DNA from 3 places in the Xanthomonas sp. AM6 genome. Region 1 is predicted to be linked to each of the others. Evidence: predicted binding sites of a transcription regulator. Region 1 holds the regulator's gene; each other region holds the start of a gene.

Evidence for each region. The regulator FliA, encoded in region 1, starts transcription of late flagellar genes. The targets are predictions, from matches to a motif close to TAAAGTTTNNCNNNCNNNGGCCGATAA.
Region 2: the regulator FliA is predicted to act here: its motif matches at 1,838-1,864, upstream of OCJ37_RS06895 (STAS domain-containing protein).
Region 3: the regulator FliA is predicted to act here: its motif matches at 4,462-4,488, upstream of OCJ37_RS04195 (methyl-accepting chemotaxis protein).

The regions. Positions count from the first base shown of each region.
Region 1 covers NZ_CP106869.1:2,563,156-2,569,321, forward strand. Annotated here, with positions in the region: gene flhF (flagellar biosynthesis GTPase FlhF) at 1-517, shown strand, start outside; gene OCJ37_RS10795 (MinD/ParA family ATP-binding protein) at 504-1,388, shown strand; gene OCJ37_RS10800 (RNA polymerase sigma factor FliA) at 1,385-2,134, shown strand; gene cheY (chemotaxis response regulator CheY) at 2,153-2,545, shown strand; gene OCJ37_RS10810 (protein phosphatase CheZ) at 2,545-3,153, shown strand; gene OCJ37_RS10815 (chemotaxis protein CheA) at 3,158-4,894, shown strand; gene OCJ37_RS10820 (flagellar motor protein) at 5,221-5,961, shown strand; gene motD (flagellar motor protein MotD) at 5,972-6,166, shown strand, end outside.
Region 2 covers NZ_CP106869.1:1,665,380-1,671,545, reverse strand. Annotated here, with positions in the region: gene mfd (transcription-repair coupling factor) at 1-1,595, shown strand, start outside; gene OCJ37_RS06895 (STAS domain-containing protein) at 1,951-2,268, shown strand; gene OCJ37_RS06890 (chemotaxis protein CheA) at 2,282-4,348, shown strand; gene OCJ37_RS06885 (methyl-accepting chemotaxis protein) at 4,541-6,166, shown strand, end outside.
Region 3 covers NZ_CP106869.1:1,011,738-1,017,903, reverse strand. Annotated here, with positions in the region: gene OCJ37_RS04205 (ion channel) at 1-205, opposite strand, end outside; gene thiC (phosphomethylpyrimidine synthase ThiC) at 275-2,152, opposite strand; TPP riboswitch at 2,262-2,362, opposite strand; gene OCJ37_RS04195 (methyl-accepting chemotaxis protein) at 2,580-4,430, opposite strand; gene ggt (gamma-glutamyltransferase) at 5,099-6,166, opposite strand, start outside.

The DNA of each region.
Region 1 (6,166 bases):
CGACACCATCCGCGTCGGCGGCCGCGAACAGCTGCACAGCTACGGCCGCCAGCTCGGCATCGCCGTGCACGAGGCCGACAGCGACGCCGCCCTGCAACAGCTGCTGGAGCGCCTGCGCGACTACAAGCTGGTGCTGATCGACACCGCCGGCATGGGCCAGCGCGACCGCGCGCTGGTCGGGCAGCTGCACTGGCTGCGCGCCTCCAGAGTGGTCCGGTCCTTGCTAGTACTTCCTGCCAATGCCCATTTCTCCGACCTGGACGAGGTGGTGCGCCGGTTCGCCGGCGCCGATCCGCAGGGGGTGATCTTGACCAAGCTGGACGAAACCGGGCGGTTTGGAAGTGCACTGTCGGTGGTCGCGGACCACCGGCTTCCCATCACCTGGGTGACCGATGGTCAGCGCGTGCCGGACGACCTGCACCGCGCCAACGCCGCCAGCCTGGTACTGCGCCTTGAAGATTTGCGGCGCGCTGCCGATAAGCCCTGTACTCCGGAGCAGAACCATGCCGTCGCGTGATTACGCCAATCTGACCAATGCCTTCCCCCTGTCGGCAACGCGCAGCGAACCGCTGGGCCCGGTGCGCACGATCGCCGTGACCGGCGGCAAGGGCGGCGTCGGCAAGACCAACATCTCGGTCAACCTGTCGATGGCGCTGGCCGACATGGGCAAGCGCACCCTGCTGCTGGACGCCGACCTGGGCCTGGCCAACGTCGACGTGCTGCTCGGGCTGACCCCCAAGTTCACCCTGGCCGACCTGGTCGCCGGGCGCTGCACCCTGGAAGAAGTGCTGATCGACATGCCCAACGGGCTGATGGTGGTGCCCGCCGCCTCCGGCCGCCGGCACATGGCCGAGCTGCCGCCGGCCCAGCACGTGGGCCTGGTCAACGTGTTCTCCGAGCTGCAGCGCGAGCTGGACGTGATGATCATCGACACCGCCGCCGGCATCACCGACAGCGTGCTGACCTTCTGCCAGGCCGCGCAGGACGCGGTGGTGGTGGTCTGCGACGAGCCGGCCTCGATCACCGACGCCTACGCGCTGATCAAGGTGCTGTCGCGCGAACGCGGCGTGGACCGGGTGCAGATCGTGGCCAACATGGTCCGCGACCTCAACGAAGGCCGCCTGCTGTACGACAAGCTGAGCCGGGTGTGCGAGAAGTTCCTCGGCGACGTGTCGCTGAACTACCTGGGCTGCGTGCCGCAGGACGACTGGCTGCGCCTGGCGGTGCAGCGCCAGCAGCCGGTGGTCAAGGCCTACCCGTCCAGCCCGTCGGCGCAGGCGATCGCCGAGATCGCCCGGCGCACCGCGCGCTGGCAGGCGCCGACCGTGCCGCGCGGCAACGTCGAGTTCTTCGTCGAACGGATCATCCAGCGGGGGGTCGCCGCATGAACGCCGCCGCCCAGTACCGCGCCGTGCAGCGCAACAGTTCCAACGACTACATCGCCCAGCATTCGGACCTGGTGCGGCGCATCGCCCACCACCTGGCGGCGCGGCTGCCGGCCAGCGTGGAGATCGACGACCTGATCCAGGCCGGCATGATCGGCCTGATCGAGGCCTCGCGCAGCTACGACGCCGACCAGGGCGCCTCGTTCGAGACCTACGCCTCGATCCGCATCCGCGGCTCGATGATCGACGAGATCCGCCGCGGCGACTGGGTGCCGCGTTCGGTGCACCGCCGCGCCCGCGACGCCGCCTCGGCGATCCGCAGGATCGAGCAGAGCACCGGCCGCGCCGCCGCCGCCAACGAAGTGGCCGCGGCGATGGACATGCCGCTTCCCGAATACCTGCGATTGATGGAAGATGCCGCGCGCGGCCAGGTGCTGAGCCTGGAATCGCGGGTCGAGGACCACGGCGAGCTGGACACCATCGCCAAGGGCGGGCCCAATCCGCAGCAGATGCTGGAACGCAGCGAATTCGGCCGCGAGCTGGGCAAGGCCATCGCGCAATTGCCCGAACGCGAGCAGCTGGTGCTGTCGCTGTACTACGAACAGGAATTGAACCTGAAGGAAATCGGCGCGGTGCTCGGTGTCAGCGAGTCGCGCGTCTGCCAGATCCACGGCCAGGCCACGGTACGGTTGCGCGGGCGCCTGAAAGCGTTCGAAGCGGCGGACGCCGGCCTGGAAGACGAAGAATAAGACCCAAGGGAGTTAGCGGTGAACAAGAACATGCGGATTTTGATCGTGGACGATTTCTCGACGATGCGGCGCATCGTCAAGAATCTGCTCGGCGATCTGGGCTTCACCAACACTGCAGAGGCCGAGGACGGCAACAGTGCCCTGGCTGCACTGCGCTCGGCGCCGTTCGAGTTCGTGGTCACCGACTGGAACATGCCCGGCATGACCGGCATCGACCTGCTGCGCAACATTCGCGCCGACGACAAGCTCAAGCACCTGCCGGTGCTGATGGTGACCGCCGAGGCCAAGCGCGAGCAGATCATCGAGGCCGCGCAGTGCGGCGTGAACGGCTACATCATCAAGCCGTTCACCGCGCAGACGCTGCAGGAGAAGCTGGGCAAGATCTTCGAACGCCTGGGAGCGACCGCCTGATGGAAGCCACCGCCGAACGCAGCGCCCTGATCGAACGCCTGCAAGGTGCGCTGGACGCACTGGAAAAGGGCGACGAAGCCGGCTGGCGCAGGGAAATCGACACCCTCGCCGCCTGGCGCACGCGGCCGATGATGCAGGGCCTGAGCCGGCTGGCGCGCGACCTGGGCCAGGCGCTGGGCGAACTGCCGACCGTGCCCACCGAGGCCGGCGAGCTGGACGACGCCTGCTCGCGCCTGGACCACGTGGTGGCGATGACCGAAGAGGCCAGCCACCGCACCCTGGACCTGGCCGAGGAATGCCGCGCGCTGGCCGAACAGCTGCGCGCCGGCGGCCTCACCGGCGACCAGGGCGAGATCCTCGACAAGATCCGCCACAACCTCACCGAGATGGCCCTGGCGCAGAGCTTCCAGGACCTGACCGGGCAGATCATCCGCCGCGTCGCGGCGATCGTGCGCCGCGTGCACGAGGGCTTCGGCGCGCTGGGATTGCCGCCGAAGGAAGAGAAGAAACCCGATGGCAGCCTGGCCGGCCCCGCGCTGGCCGGACTGGACCGTCACGGCGTGTCGCAGAACGACGCCGACGACCTGCTGTCCGGACTGGGACTGTAATGCCATGAGCGCCGTACCCGACGACATCGCTGCCGACTTCATCATCGAAGCCCAGGAGATCCTGGACCGGCTCGGCGAGCAGCTGGTGTCGCTGGAGCAGGCGCCCGAGGACAGCGACCAGCTCAACGCGGTGTTCCGCGGCTTCCACACGCTCAAGGGCGGCGCCGGCTTCCTGGCGATCAACGCCATGGTCGAGCTGTGCCACGCCGCCGAGGACACCCTGGGCCAGGCCCGCGCCGGTCAGGCCACGCTGCAGGCGCGGCACTTCGACGCCGCGCAGCAGTCGCTGGACTACCTGCAGTCGATGCTCGACGCGTTCGGCAGCGGCAACGAGCCGCCGCGCGCGCCGCCGCAGCTGATCGCGCAGTTCGCGACCAGCGGCGAGGAGACCAGCGCCCCGATCGCCGCGCCCGTCGCTGCGGCGCCGGCCAAGGCGCCGGCCGCCGGCGGCAACGGCGAGATGATCGACGACGAGGAATTCGAAGCGCTGCTCGACCAGCTGCACGGCGCCGCCGCGCCGAGCGCGCTGCCGGTCGCGGCCGCCGCGCCGCGTCCGGCACCGGCCAAGCCGGCCGCCGCGCCGGCCAAGGCCGCCGAACCCGAACACACCGTGCGCGTGGACACCAAGCGCCTGGATGCGATCGTCAACCTGATCGGCGAACTGGTGCTGTCGCGCAACCGGCTCAAGACCCTGCGCGTGCGCCTGCGCGACGAAGAACTGGACCGCGCGGTCAGCAGCCTGGACATCGCCACCGCGCGCCTGCAGTCGGCGGTGATGCGCACCCGCATGCAGCCGGTCGGCAAGGTGTTCTCGCGCTTCCCCAAGGTGGCGCGCGACGTCGCCCGCTCCCTGAACAAGGAAGTGGACCTGGAACTGATTGGCGCCGACACCGAACTGGACCGCAACCTGGTCGAGGCGCTGGCCGATCCGCTGGTGCACCTGGTGCGCAACGCGATCGACCACGGCATCGAGACCCCGGCGCTGCGCGAGGCCACCGGCAAGCCGCGCGGCGGCCACGTGCGCCTGTCGGCGCAGCAGGAAGGCGACTACGTCAGCATCGAGGTGCAGGACGACGGCGCCGGCATCGACCCCGAGCGCCTGCGCCAGAAGGCGCGCGAGAAAGGCCTGATCGACCCGGAAGCCGCCGCGCGCCTGACCACCGAGGAGTGCCTGCACCTGGTGTTCCTGCCGGGCTTTTCGACCAAATCCGAGGTCACCGACATCTCCGGCCGCGGCGTCGGCATGGACGTGGTGCAGTCGCGCATCCGCGAACTCAGCGGGCAGATCCAGATCCAGTCCGAACTGGGCCGCGGCAGCCGCTTCCTGATCCGCGTGCCGCTGACCCTGGCGATCCTGCCGACCCTGCTGGTGCAGGCCGGCGACACCGTCTACGCGCTGCCGCTGGCGCGCGTGGTGGAAGTGCTGCACGCGCCGAGCCGCTCGCTGGGCTGGTTCGACGGCCGCGCCGTGCTCGACCGGCAATCGCACACGCTGCCGCTGGTGGACCTGCGCCAGTGGCTGAACATCGAAGCGCCGCAGCTGCCGCTGCTGACCGTGGTGGTGCTGCAGGCCGGCGAATCGCGCATGGGCCTGATCGTGGACCAGGTCCGCGGCCGCGAGGAAGTGGTGATCAAGCCGCTGCCGCGCGCCCTGCGCGGCCTGCCCGGCTACGCCGGCGCGACCCTGATCGGCGACGGCCGGCTGGCGCTGATCCTGGATGTGGACGGCCTGAAGAGCTGAGGGGCCGGGATTCGGGAGTGGGGAGCGGGGATTCGCAAGGGCGGTCCCGGTGCGGAGCGTTTGCGTGGCGATCCGATGCCCGAAGTGCCATGGACGTGGCGGCAAGTTCAGTGGCTGTCTCGGTCGCGCTTTGCTGTAGGAGCGGCTTCAGCCGCGACGCCTTATCGGCAAGGCGTCGCGGCTGAAGCCGCTCCTACAGAAGGCAGCGCATTCGCCGATCTGCGGCTCGGCAGCCGACGGCCAGCCGCCTCGAATCCCAATCCCGAATCCCCAATCCCCAATCCCGGCCCCATCAAGTCCCTCCCCGCGCTGCCGATAGTTCCTGCATGGACAAACTCAGTCTCATTGGCTTGCTGTTGGCGATCGCCTCGCTGGTCGGCGGCAGCATCCTCAAGGGCGCCGGCATCTCGGCGCTGTGGTCGCCGGCCGCGTTCGTGATCGTGATCGTCGGCACCGTGGCCGCGATCCTGGTGCATACGCCGCCGGCGGTGTTCAAGCGCGCGTTCCAGATCGCCAAGTGGATCCTGCATCCGCCGGCCAGCGACCGGCAGGCGCTGCTGCAGCAGATCGTGGAGTGGAGCAACATCGCCCGCCGCCAGGGCCTGCTCGGCCTGGAGAACCAGGTCCAGCACCAGAGCGACCCGTTCGTGCGCAAGGGCCTGCAGATGCTGGTGGACGGCGTGGAGCCGGAATCGATCCGGCACATGCTGGAGATCGACCTCGACGGCCAGGAGCACTGCGACCTGGCCGCGGCCAAGGTGTTCGAAGGCATGGGCATCTACGCGCCGACGCTGGGCATCATCGGCGCGGTGCTGGGCCTGATCGCGGTGATGAAGAACCTCGCCGACCCGAGCAAGCTCGGCCACGGCATCGCCGCCGCGTTCACCGCCACCATCTACGGCATCGCCTCGGCCAACCTGCTGTTCCTGCCGATGGCCAGCAAGCTCAAGAGCGTGATCAAGCACAGCAGCGGCGAGCGCGAAATGGTCATCGAAGGGCTCATCGCCATCGCCCAGGGCGAGAACCCGCGCAACATCGAATCGAAACTGGCCGGCTTCTTGCATTGACCCGACCACTATGGCCCGCAAGCACCAGCACGAAGATCACGTCAACCACGAGGCATGGGCCATCCCCTATGCCGACCTGATGACGTTGCTGCTCGCCTTCTTCGTGGTGATGTACGCGCTGTCCACGGTCAACGAGGCCAAGTACCGGGTCATGGCCGACGCGATGAGCACCGCCTTCGGCGGCGCGCCGCGGACCATGAGCCCG
Region 2 (6,166 bases), 900 kb from region 1:
TGGCCAGCAGCCAGCCGATGGACCGCGTGGTCTGCGGCGACGTCGGCTTCGGCAAGACCGAGGTCGCGGTGCGCGCCGCGTTCGCCGCGGCCAGCGCCGGCAAGCAGGTGGCGGTGCTGGTGCCGACCACGCTGCTGGCCGAGCAGCACTACCGCAACTTCCGCGACCGCTTCGCCGACTGGCCGCTGCGGGTGGAGGTGCTGTCGCGCTTCAAGAGCGCCAAGGAGATCAAGGCCGAGCTGGAGAAGGTCGCCGACGGCGGCATCGACGTGATCATCGGCACCCACCGCCTGCTGCAGCCGGACGTGAAGTTCAAGGACTTGGGCCTGGTGGTGGTGGACGAGGAACAGCGCTTCGGCGTGCGCCAGAAGGAAGCGCTGAAGGCGCTGCGCGCCAACGTGCACCTGCTCACCCTCACCGCCACGCCGATCCCGCGCACGCTGAACATGGCCATGGCCGGGCTGCGCGACCTGTCGATCATCGCTACCCCGCCGCCGAACCGGCTGGCGGTGCAGACCTTCGTCACCGCCTGGGACAACGCGCTGCTGCGCGAGGCGTTCCAGCGCGAGCTGGCGCGCGGCGGCCAGCTGTACTTCCTGCACAACGACGTGGAAAGCATCGGCCGCATGCAGCGCGAGCTGAACAAACTGGTGCCGGAAGCGCGCATCGGCATCGCCCACGGGCAGATGCCCGAGCGCGAACTGGAACGGGTGATGCTGGATTTCCAGAAGCAGCGCTTCAACGTGCTGCTGTCGACCACGATCATCGAATCGGGCATCGACATCCCCAATGCCAACACCATCGTCATCAACCGCGCCGACCGCTTCGGCCTGGCGCAGCTGCACCAGCTGCGCGGCCGCGTCGGCCGCTCGCACCACCGCGCCTACGCCTACCTGCTGGTGCCGGACCGGCGCAGCATCACCAGCGATGCGCAGAAGCGGCTGGACGCGATCGCCTCGATGGACGAACTCGGCGCCGGCTTCACCCTGGCCACCCACGACCTGGAGATCCGCGGCGCCGGCGAACTGCTCGGCGAGGACCAGAGCGGGCAGATGGCCGAGGTCGGCTTCAGCCTGTACACCGAACTGCTGGAACGCGCGGTGCGCAGCATCCGCCAGGGCAAGCTGCCGGACCTGGACGCCGGCGAGGAAGCGCGCGGCGCCGAAGTGGAACTGCACGTGCCGGCGCTGATCCCGGACGACTACCTGCCCGACGTGCACACCCGCCTGACCCTGTACAAGCGCATCTCCAGCGCGCGCGACAGCGACCAGCTGCGCGAACTGCAGGTGGAGATGATCGACCGCTTCGGCCTGCTGCCGGATCCGGTGAAGCATCTGTTCGCGGTCGCCGAGCTCAAGCTGCAGGCCAACGAACTGGGCATCCGCAAGCTGGAGCTGGGCGAGAACGGCGGTCGCATCGTGTTCGAGGCCAAGCCGCGCGTCGATCCGATGACCATCATCCAGATGATCCAGAAGCAGCCCAAGCTGTACGCGATGGACGGCCCGGACAAGTTGAAGCTGAAGCTGCCGCTGCCCGAGGCGGCGGACCGCTTCAATGCCGCGCGCGGTTTGCTGGCGGCGCTGTCGCCACGTTGACGATGGCGACGGCAATGCCCGTCATCTGATCGCTCGAACACCGCGCGGCTGCGCGCGTTCCGAACAAACGGCCGGATTACCGGCCGTTTGCTTTTTGCGGCGCACCAATCGCATTGGCATGGCGCATGCATCGCTCCCTTCAAGTCGGCAGCAACGCGCGCGCGACCTGGAATGTGTTGCCGATTCCACACCTGAACCGCTCATCCATGTCAAGGGTTGGCGAGACAAATATGGCATTCGGCCTAAATATTCCGAAAAGGCGCCGATATCTGCTTACAGCGAACCGAACCGATCATGCGTTCGCGCCCGCGCCACCCGGTTCCGCCGGTCCCAATGCTCGTCACGGAGACATGCCATGCGCTCGACCCCGCCGGAATTCCCGCCCCTGCCGCTGCAACTGAGCGTGGAAGGCGACATGACCATCCGCCGCGCCGGCGAACTCAAGCCGTTGCTGCTGCCGGCGCTGGAGCATCCCGGCGGCCTGCAGCTGCAACTGCAGGCGGTCACCGAGATCGACGCCACCGGCGTGCAACTGCTGCTCGCCACCCAGGCCGCGTTGCGCGCATTGGGCCGGCCGTTCCAGCTCGACGGCTGCAGCGCGCCGGTCACCGACGCACTCGACCTGCTCGGCCTGCGCGACACGCTCGCGCCCGCCGGCGACACCTTCCATTGATCGGCGCCACCCCATGAATCTCGCTCAACTGCTGCAGACCTTCATCGCCGAGAGCCGCGACCTGCTCGAGGACATGGAACGCAACCTGCTGGAAGCCGAACGCGGCGAAGCCGGCCCGGACGCGGTCAACGCCATCTTCCGCGCCGCACACACCATCAAGGGCTCCGGCGGGCTGTTCGACCTGGCGCAACTGGTGGGCTTCACCCATGTGGTGGAGAGCGTGCTCGACCTGGTGCGCGAGAACGCGGTGGCGCTGGACTCGGAGCTGATCCAGCTGATGCTGGCCTGCTGCGACCACATCCGCGCGCTGGTGGAAGCGGCGGCCGGCGCCGACGCCGACGAGGCCGTGCTCGCCGCCGACGGCGAGCCGCTGCTGGCCCGCCTGCACACCTACCTGCAACCGGCCGCCGCGCCGGCCGCGGTCGCGGTGGCGGCCACCGCCGCGACGCAGACCGGCTACTGGCGGATCTCGCTGCAGCTGTTCGCCGACGCGCTGCGCTTCGGCAACTCGCCGCTGCACCTGATCCGCTGCCTGCGCAGCCTGGGCACGCTGGAAAAGGTGCGCACGCGCCACGAGCGCGTGCCGGCACTGCCGGAGCTGGACCCGGAAGCGTGCTACCTGGGCTTCGACATCCTGTTGCGCTCCGACGCGCAGCAGACGGCGATCGAGGACATCTTCGAATTCGTCCGCGACGACTGCGAGTTGCAGGTGGTGGCGGTGGACCCGCATGGCGACGCCGCCAACCTGGAACTGCCGCTGCTGGTCGCCGAGGCCGGCGGCCACGCCCGTGCCGACGACTTCGCCGGCTTCGACAGCCCGGCACCGGTCGCCGCGCCTGCAGCCGCAACCGCCGCGCCCGCCAAGGCAGCAACGGCAGCGCCCGCCGCCGCGCGCGGCGAAGGCGGCAACGCGGCGCGCGCGCAGGACGGCGGCTCGATCCGCGTCGATGCCGACAAGCTCGACCGCATGATCGACCTGGTCGGCGAACTGATCATCGCCGTGGCCAGCACCGGCGCCAACGCGCAGCGCACCGGCGATGCGCAACTGCTCGAATCCACCTCGATCCTGGCCGGGCTGGTCGAGGAAGTGCGCGAGAGCGCGCTGCAGCTGCGCATGGTCAAGATCGGCGGCACCTTCAGCCGCTTCCACCGCGTGGTCCACGACGTGGCGCGCGAACTGGGCAAGGACATCGCGCTGGTGGTCAACGGCGAGGACACCGAGCTGGACAAGTCGGTGGTGGAGAAGATCGCCGATCCGCTCACCCACCTGGTGCGCAACGCGATGGACCACGGCATCGAGCCGGCCGACGTGCGCCAGGCGCGCGGCAAGCCGGTGCGCGGCACGGTGCGGCTGAACGCGTTCCACGATTCGGGCAGCATCGTCATCCAGATCAGCGACGACGGCGGCGGCCTCAACCGCGACCGGATCCTGGCCAAGGCGCTGGAGCGCGGCCTGATCGAACCCGGCCGCAGCCTGTCCGACCGCGAGGTGTTCGCGCTGATCTTCGAGCCGGGCTTCTCCACCGCCGAGAAGGTCACCAACCTGTCCGGCCGCGGCGTCGGCATGGACGTGGTCAAGCGCAACATCACCGCGTTGCGCGGCAGCGTGGACATCGCCAGCCAGCAGGACGTGGGCACCACCATCTCGGTGCGCCTGCCGCTGACCCTGGCGATCATCAACGGTTTCCAGGTCGGGGTCGGCAAGTCGGTGTTCGTGGTGCCGCTGGACGTGGTCGAGGAATGCGTGGAGTTCGCGCCGAACTACCAGAGCGACTACATCGACCTGCGCGGCGGGGTGCTGCCGTACGTGCGCCTGCGTTCGCTGTTCGGCATCGCCGGCGCGCCGCCGCCGCGCGAGAGCATCGTGGTGATCCGCCAGGGCGCGCAGCGCTTCGGGCTGGTCGTGGACACGCTGCTGGGCGAATGGCAGACCGTGATCAAACCGCTGTCCAAGGTGTTCGCCGGGGTTAAGGGCATCAGCGGGTCGAGCATCCTCGGCAGCGGCGGCGTCGCCCTGATCCTGGACGTGCCCTCGCTGCTGACCCAGGTCGAGCCCGCCGCCGAGTCGCTGGCGGCCTGACGGCCGCTTCGCAGCGCAGCGCGCAGCCGCCGCCAGGAACCGCCGCATGTCCTACCGCACATCGCCGACCGGGCCACCCTCCGCCATGCGGCTCGGCCAGGTCGCCTTCGCAACGTTCTGAGCCAACGCCACTCACCCGCACTGGTCGCGACGTCCGGTGCACGCCACCCAACCACGCACAGGTACGCCGCCATGTCCAACGCTCTCTCGCTCTCTTCCAAGCTGTGGATCGGCTCGGCCGTCGCCGTGCTGCTGCCGTTGGCGGCCAGCGCCACCGGCTTCGCCCTGGCGCTCCCGCCGGGCCAGATTCTGGCGCTGGCCGTCGCCGCGGCGGTCCTCGGCGGCGCGGTGCTCGCTTACGTGGCGCATGCGATCTCGCGTTCGCTGCGCATCGCCACCACCACCCTGACCCGCTTCGCCCGCGGCAATTTCGACGTGGTGATGCCGACGGTGCGTAACGACCAGGCCTGCGAGATCCTGCTGGCGCTGCGCGAGGTGCAGTCCGGCGTGCGCCAGATCGGCGACGAGATCGAGCGCATGTCGCGCGAGCACGATGCCGGCGACATCGACGTGGTCATCGACAGCCAGCGCTTCGAGGGCGACTTCCGCAACATCGCCGACGGCATCAACCGCATGGTCGCCGGGCACATCGCGGTCAAGAAGAAGGCCATGGCCTGCGTCGCCGAATTCGGCCGCGGCAACTTCCAGGCGCCGCTGGAGAGCTTTCCCGGCAAGAAGGCCTTCATCAACGACACCATCGAGCAGGTGCGCCGCAACCTGCTGGGCCTGATCGCGCAGATGAACCACATGTCCGCCGAGCACGATGCCGGCGACATCGACGTGAGCATCGACAGCACCCGCTTCGACGGCGACTTCCGCACCATGGCCGACGGCATCAACCGCATGGTCGCCGGGCACATCGCGGTCAAGAAGCAGGCCATGGCCTGCGTCGCCGAGTTCGGCCGCGGCAACTTCGACGCGCCGCTGGAGCGCTTCCCGGGCAAGAAGGCGTTCATCAACGACACCGTCGAGCAGGTGCGCGCCAACCTGCGCGCGCTGATCCGCGACACCGACCTGCTGGTCGACGCGGCCGGCGCCGGCCGCCTCGACGTGCGCGCCGACGCCAGCCTGCATCACGGCGACTTCCGCCGCATCGTCGACGGCGTCAACCAGACCCTGGATGCGCTGATCGGCCCGCTGAACGACGTGCGCCAGGTGCTCAAGGCGATCGAGGATGGCGACCTGACCCGCACCGCCGACAGCGCCTGCCAGGGCCAGCTGAAGGAACTGTGCGACAGCATCAACGCCACCGTCGCGCGCCTGGCGCAGGTGGTCGGCGAGGTCAACGTCAACGCCGAGGCGCTGGCCAGCGCCTCGGAGGAAGTCAGCGCCACCGCGCAGTCGCTGAGCCACGCCGCCAGCGAGCAGGCGGCCGGCGTGGAGGAAACCAGCGCGGCGCTGGAGCAGATGAGCGCCTCGATCGCGCAGAACACCGAGAACGCCAAGGTCACCGACGGCATGGCGGCCAAGGCGGCGCGCGAGGCCAGCGAGGGCGGCGAAGCGGTACGTTCCACGGTCGCGGCGATGAAGCAGATCGCGCAGAAGATCGGCATCATCGACGACATCGCCTACCAGACCAACCTGCTGGCGCTGAACGCGGCCATCGAAGCGGCGCGCGCCGGCGAGCACGGCAAGGGCTTCGCCGTGGTCGCCGCGGAAGTGCGCAAGCTGGCCGAGCGCAGCCAGATCGCCGCGCAGGAGATCGGCGACGTCGCCAGCTCCAGCGTCGAGCTGGCCGAGAACGCCGGCAAGCTACTC
Region 3 (6,166 bases), 1.6 Mb from region 1:
CCAGGCACCAGGCGATCCACAGCACCGCCGGGCTGCGGTTGACCACCCACAGCGCCAGGCCCAGCACCACGATGCCGAAGGCGCCGAACAGCGCGCGCCCGGACGCGGTGTCCTCCATCAGCGGATACAGCAGCAGCCCCAGCAACTGCACGCCCAGCAGCAACGCGGACGGATGGCGGCGCAGGGCGAGCGCGTAGCGGAGCATGCGGCATTCATCCGGAAGTGACGTGCGCGCATCATAGACAAGCGCACGCCATGGCGGCGGCACGGCGGGCTACCCCTGCCGATAGACCTCGGCGCCGGCGTCCAGGAACTGCGCCGCCTTCTCGGCCATGCCGGCCTGCAGCGCGTCGCTCTCGCCGACCCCATGCTCGGTCGCGTACTCACGCACGTCCTGGGTGATCTTCATCGAACAGAAGTGCGGCCCGCACATCGAGCAGAAGTGCGCCAGCTTGTGCGCGTCCTTGGGCAGCGTCTCGTCGTGGAACTCCTTGGCCTTCTCCGGGTCCAGGCCCAGGTGGAACTGGTCGTCCCAGCGGAACTCGAAGCGCGCCTTGGACAGCGCGTTGTCGCGCACCTGCGCGCCGGGATGGCCTTTGGCCAGGTCCGCGGCATGCGCGGCGATCTTGTAGGCCATGATGCCGTCGCGCACGTCCTGCCGGTTGGGCAGGCCCAGGTGTTCCTTGGGCGTCACGTAGCACAGCATCGCGGTGCCGAACCAGCCGATCATCGCCGCGCCGATCGCCGAGGTGATGTGGTCGTAGCCGGGCGCGATGTCGGTGGTCAGCGGCCCCAGCGTGTAGAACGGCGCCTCGCCGCACTCGCGCAGCTGCTTGTCCATGTTCTGCTTGATCAGCTGCATCGGCACGTGGCCGGGGCCTTCGATCATGGTCTGCACGTCGTGCTTCCATGCGATTTTGGTCAGCTCGCCCAGGGTTTCCAGCTCGCCGAACTGCGCCGCGTCGTTGGCGTCGGCGATGCAGCCCGGACGCAGGCCATCGCCGAGCGAGAAGGCCACGTCGTAGGCCTTCATGATCTGGCAGATGTCCTCGAAGTGGGTGTAGAGGAAGTTCTCCTTGTGGTGCGCCAGGCACCACTTGGCCAGGATCGAGCCGCCGCGCGAGACGATGCCGGTGACGCGTTTGGCGGTCAGCGGCACGTAGCGCAGCAGCACCCCGGCGTGGATGGTGAAATAGTCCACGCCCTGCTCGGCCTGCTCGATCAGGGTGTCGCGGAAGATCTCCCAGGTCAGTTCCTCGGCGCGGCCGTCGACCTTCTCCAGCGCCTGGTAGATCGGCACCGTGCCGATCGGCACCGGCGAGTTGCGCACGATCCACTCGCGGGTCTCGTGGATGTGCTTGCCGGTGGACAGGTCCATCACCGTGTCGCCGCCCCAGCGGATCGCCCACACCAGCTTCTCCACTTCCTCGGCGATGCCCGAGCTGAGCGCGCTGTTGCCGATGTTGGCGTTGATCTTGGTCAGGAAGTTGCGGCCGATGACCATCGGCTCGCTTTCCGGGTGGTTGATGTTGTTGGGCAGGATGGCGCGGCCGCGGGCGATCTCGTCGCGCACGAATTCCGGGGTGATAGTGTGCTGGATGCTGGCGCCGAACGCCTCGCCGGGATGCTGCTGGCGCAGCAGCGCGTCGCGCACCGCCTCCAGCCGCTGGTTCTCGCGGATCGCGACGAACTCCATCTCCGGGGTGACGATGCCGCGCCGCGCGTAGTGCATCTGGGTGACGTTGGCGCCGGCCAGCGCGCGCCGCGGCAGGCGCCGGGCCGGGAAGCGCACCGCGTCCAGGCGCGCGTTGTGCTCGCGGCCGCGGCCGAACTCCGAGCTGAGCCGCTCCAGCGCCTCGGTGTCGCCGCGCTCGGCGATCCAGCCCGCGCGCAGCGGCGCCAGGCCGGCGCGCAGGTCGATGGTCGCGTGCGGGTCGGTGTACGGGCCGGAGGTGTCGTAGACGGTCACCGGCGGATTGTCCTCGCCGCCGAACAGGGTCGGGGTGCGGGTCAGCACGATCTCGCGCATCGGCACGCGCAGGTCGGCGCGCGTGCCTTGCACGAAGATCTTGCGCGAACCGGGGATCGGCCGGGTCACCGACTCGGACAGGGTATCGGCCTGCTGCAGCAACGGGCTGGGTACGGCATTCATCGGCATTCGTCCTAGTTCTGAGAGCCTGCAGCGAGTGCGGGCGGTTGCGAGCGAACTCGCATCACGGACGAAGCGGCGGCGCGGGCACGGCCCGGCGCAAAGGCGCACGGACCGGGCTTGCGAAGCTTCCCTACGCCGGTATCAACCGGATCAGGTTCGAAGGGACTGTCTCAACCGCGGCCTGCGCCGGCGGTACCCCCGCTTCTGCGGCTATTAGACCCGTTTCCGCCGCGTCAGCCAACCGCGCGCAGCTGAATCGGCGCACAACCGGACCCGCTTCTTGTCAGCCTCGCCACGCGCGCAGCGCATTGCGGCACACCACGGCGAACTGCCGGGCCTAGCCTGGGCCCCACAAGAACGACGTCTCTCTCTCCCTGCCGCCGGCTCATCCCCGGTGGCGTTTTTTTGTGCGGCGTCCGCCGCGCACTCATTCCAGCACGTAGGCCACCCGCAAGCCGCCCCAGTGGCGGCCGCGCACGTACACCGGCACCGACAGGTCGAACAGGATCTGCCCGGTGTCGCGCCGGTACACCTGCAGCAGATAGGGCTGGGTGTGGCGGCCGACGCTGCGCCCGACCCGGTCGGCGAACATGCGCTTGGTACGGTTGCCGACCAGGTCGCGATCGCGGTCGCCGCTCAGCGGTTGGCTGAAGCGCAGGTTGTGGGTCGGCACGTAGCCGTCGGGATTGGCGCAGATCGCGAACACGATCCACGGATGCGCCGCCAGCAGCGGTTCCTGCAACGGCGGCAGCAGTTCGTCGCACAGCGCATCGAAGGCGGTGCGGTACTTGGGCGGGTCGATGCCGGCGATCGGCGTGTAGTCGGTGGAGAACAGCGCCTCCTCGCCGATGCGCCCGCGCGCGACCGCCTCGGCCAGCGCCTGGCCGATCCTGCCGGCGGTCGCCGTCGCCAGGTCGCGGATGCGCGCGTGGCGCGGCTGCTGCATCGGATCGGCCGGCAAGCGGAACAGGCCCACGCAGTCGTGCAGCGTGGCGCTGCCCGCGGCCAGCGCTGCGCTGCGCTCGACCACCTGCGCCACATGCTCCAGGTTGCTGCGGCTGAGCCCGACCACGTGCTCGACCGCGCGGTCGATGCCGCCGATCTCCTCGCCCTGCGCGGCGACGCGGGTGGCCACGGTCTCCATCGCCGCGCTGGCGCGGCCGAGCAGTTGGCCGATGCCGCCGAGCACCTGCTCGGTGCGCTGCGCCGAGGCGGCGCTGTCGTTGAGGGCGCTGCCGGTCTCGCCGATGATGGTGCGCACGTCGCGCGCGGCGGTGGCGGCGCGTTCGGCCAGCCGGCGGATCTCGCTGGCGACCACGGCGAAGCCGCGCCCGGCGGCGCCGGCGTGCACCGCCTCGATGCTGGCGTTGATCGACAGGATGTTGGTCTGGAACGCGACCGCGTCGATCACCTCGATGACCTCGGTGGCGCGCGCCGAGCGCCGCTCCACTTCGCGCATCGCCTGGCCCAGCGCGCGCGCCGCCTCCACGCCCTGGCGCGCGCTGTCGTCGGCGCTGGCCGCCACCGCGATCACCGCGCGCAGTTCCTGGTCCATCTCCTGCAGGCCCTGCAGCAGCCGCCGGGTGGTCGCCACCACCGTCTGCAGCGCCTCCATCTGGGTCTGCGACTGCCGCGCCAGCTCGTCGTTCTCGGCGACCACGTGCGGCACGTCGGCGGCGATCTGCAGCGACAGCGCCACCGCCTGGCGGATCGCCTCGGCCAGGTTGCCGAACCCCGCCGACAGGCGCCGCCCGGCCATCGCCTCGGTCTCCTGCGCGGACAGCGGCGTGCTCAGGCCCAGGTCCAGGTCGCAGCCGGTCAGGCGCTCGCCGACCCGTTCCAGCAAGGCCTGCGCCTCGGCGCCGGCCTGCAGCCGCTGCGCCAGCGCCTGCAGCGCCGGGCTGGTCGCGCCCTGTACCTGCCCGGCGCCGAGCAGGGCGACGTCGCGCAGCAGCGCGGCGGTCTCCGGATGCGGCAGCGACAGCAGCCAGCCATCGCCGTCGCGGTCACGCTGGTAGCGCACGCGCCGCGCCGGATCGTCGGCCGACGCCAGCCAGCTGCCCTCGGCGCCGGCCAGCGCCGCCAGCGGCAGGCCCCACACCGCCTCGCTGGGTTCGCCGAGCAAGGCCTCCGCGCGTACCCCGAGCAGGTCCAGCGCGGCCCGATTGGCGGCGCTCACCCGGCCGTGCGGATCCAGCCGCAGCAGCGCCACCGGGGCATCCGGCAAGGCCGCGGCGTGTCCGGCATCAGCGTCCGGACTGCGTGTGAACAACGACATCGTCTTCCCCCTCCAGGCATCCTTCGCCATGGTATCGGCCGCCGCCGCACAACCTGAGCGGGCAGGCGCGCAACCGGGACCGGCGTCATGCCGCCGTCTCGCGCATTCAGGCGCCGGCCGCGCCCCGGCGGACATCGGGGTGCGCCGGTCGCGGCGGCGAAGCGCGTCCGGCCGGGAGCCGACGGCGGCGCGGGCGTCGATGGGCAGGGGCAGGTCGCGGGGATGCACCACGCCGGCCGCGCCGGGTTGTTCGCCCGCATCGGCGGCGACCGCGCGCACCGGGCGCCGAGCGGATTGCGCCATAACGGCGCCGTGACGATCCGCTCCGTATCCTCGCCGGCTTCGTCCGTGCGTTGCCGCTCGCTGCCACAGCGATCCGGACCGGCAACCGCTACGCGCCGCCTGCCCTTGCGCATCGCTGCAGGGCCGGCGCGCTCCCTCTCGATTCCTCGACCGGATCCGCCGCGTGCAGCGCGCCCGGCACATGCTCGAGGCGTGGATCGCGCGCGAACAGGCGGCGCAGGACCACGCGCGCGGGGAGGCGGCGCGCACGCGAGCGCAGGAGTGAACGCGCCGGCGGCAGCGCCGGTACGCGCACGCCCGCCGCACGCGCGCTGCACGCATGGCCGGGCCGCGCGTTCGCCCTCCGGGCCGGCCGCGGCGCAGGCTCAGTAGCCGGCGGCCTGGCCGTCCTTGCGGCTTTCCGAGGCGCCGTAGTACACGCCGCTGGCCGGGTCGCGGGCGATCGCCTGGTAGCCGCCGTAGGGGCCGTCGGCGAAGATCACCCGATGCCCTTTGCGCATCAGCGCGCGGATGGTGTCGTAGGAAAAGCCGGTCTCCAGGTTCAGCTCGCCGCCGTCGCGCATCGCCGTGGCCTGGCCGGTAGGCTCGGTGGATCCCTCGTGCTGGATCCGCGGCGCGTCGCCGGCCTCCTGCAGGTTCATGTGGAAATCGACCAGGTTCATCACGATCTGCACGTGGCCCTGCGGCTGCATCGCCCCGCCCATCACGCCGAAGCTCAGCCACGGCGTGCCGTCCTTGGTCACGAACGCCGGGATGATGGTCTGGAACGGGCGCTTGCCCGGCGCGTAGCCGTTGGGGTGGTCCTTCTTCAGCACGAACATCTCGCCGCGATCCTGCAGGATGAAGCCCAGCCCCGGCGGCGCCATGCCGCTGCCCATGCCGCGGTAGTTGGACTGGATCAGCGACACCATCATGCCGTCGGCGTCGGCCACGGTCAGGTAGATGGTGTCGCCCTCCTCCAGCTGCTTCGGCGTGCCCGGCTGCACTTCCTTCAACGCCTTGTCCATGGAGATCAGCGCGCGGCGCTGCGCGGCGTAGTCCTTGGAGATCAGCTTGGCCAGCGGCGCCGGCTGGAACGCCGGGTCCGCATAGAAGCGGGCGCGGTCGGCGAAGGCCAGCTTCTTGGCCTCGGCGAACAGGTGCACGTGCTCGGCCGAACCGAACGGGATCTTTGAGAAGTCGTAGCCCTCCAGGATGTTGAGCATCTGCAGCGCGGCGATGCCCTGGCTGTTGGGCGGCAGTTCCCACACGTCGTAGCCGCGGTAGTTGGTGCTGACCGGCTCGACCCATTCGCCGTGGTGGCTGGCCAGGTCGTCGTAGCTCAGGAAGCCGCCGTTGGCCTTGAAATAGGCGTCGATGGTGCGGGCGATCGGCCCCTTGTAGAACGCGTCGCGGCCGCCGTCGGCGATCTGCTGCAGGGTGTCGGCCAGGTT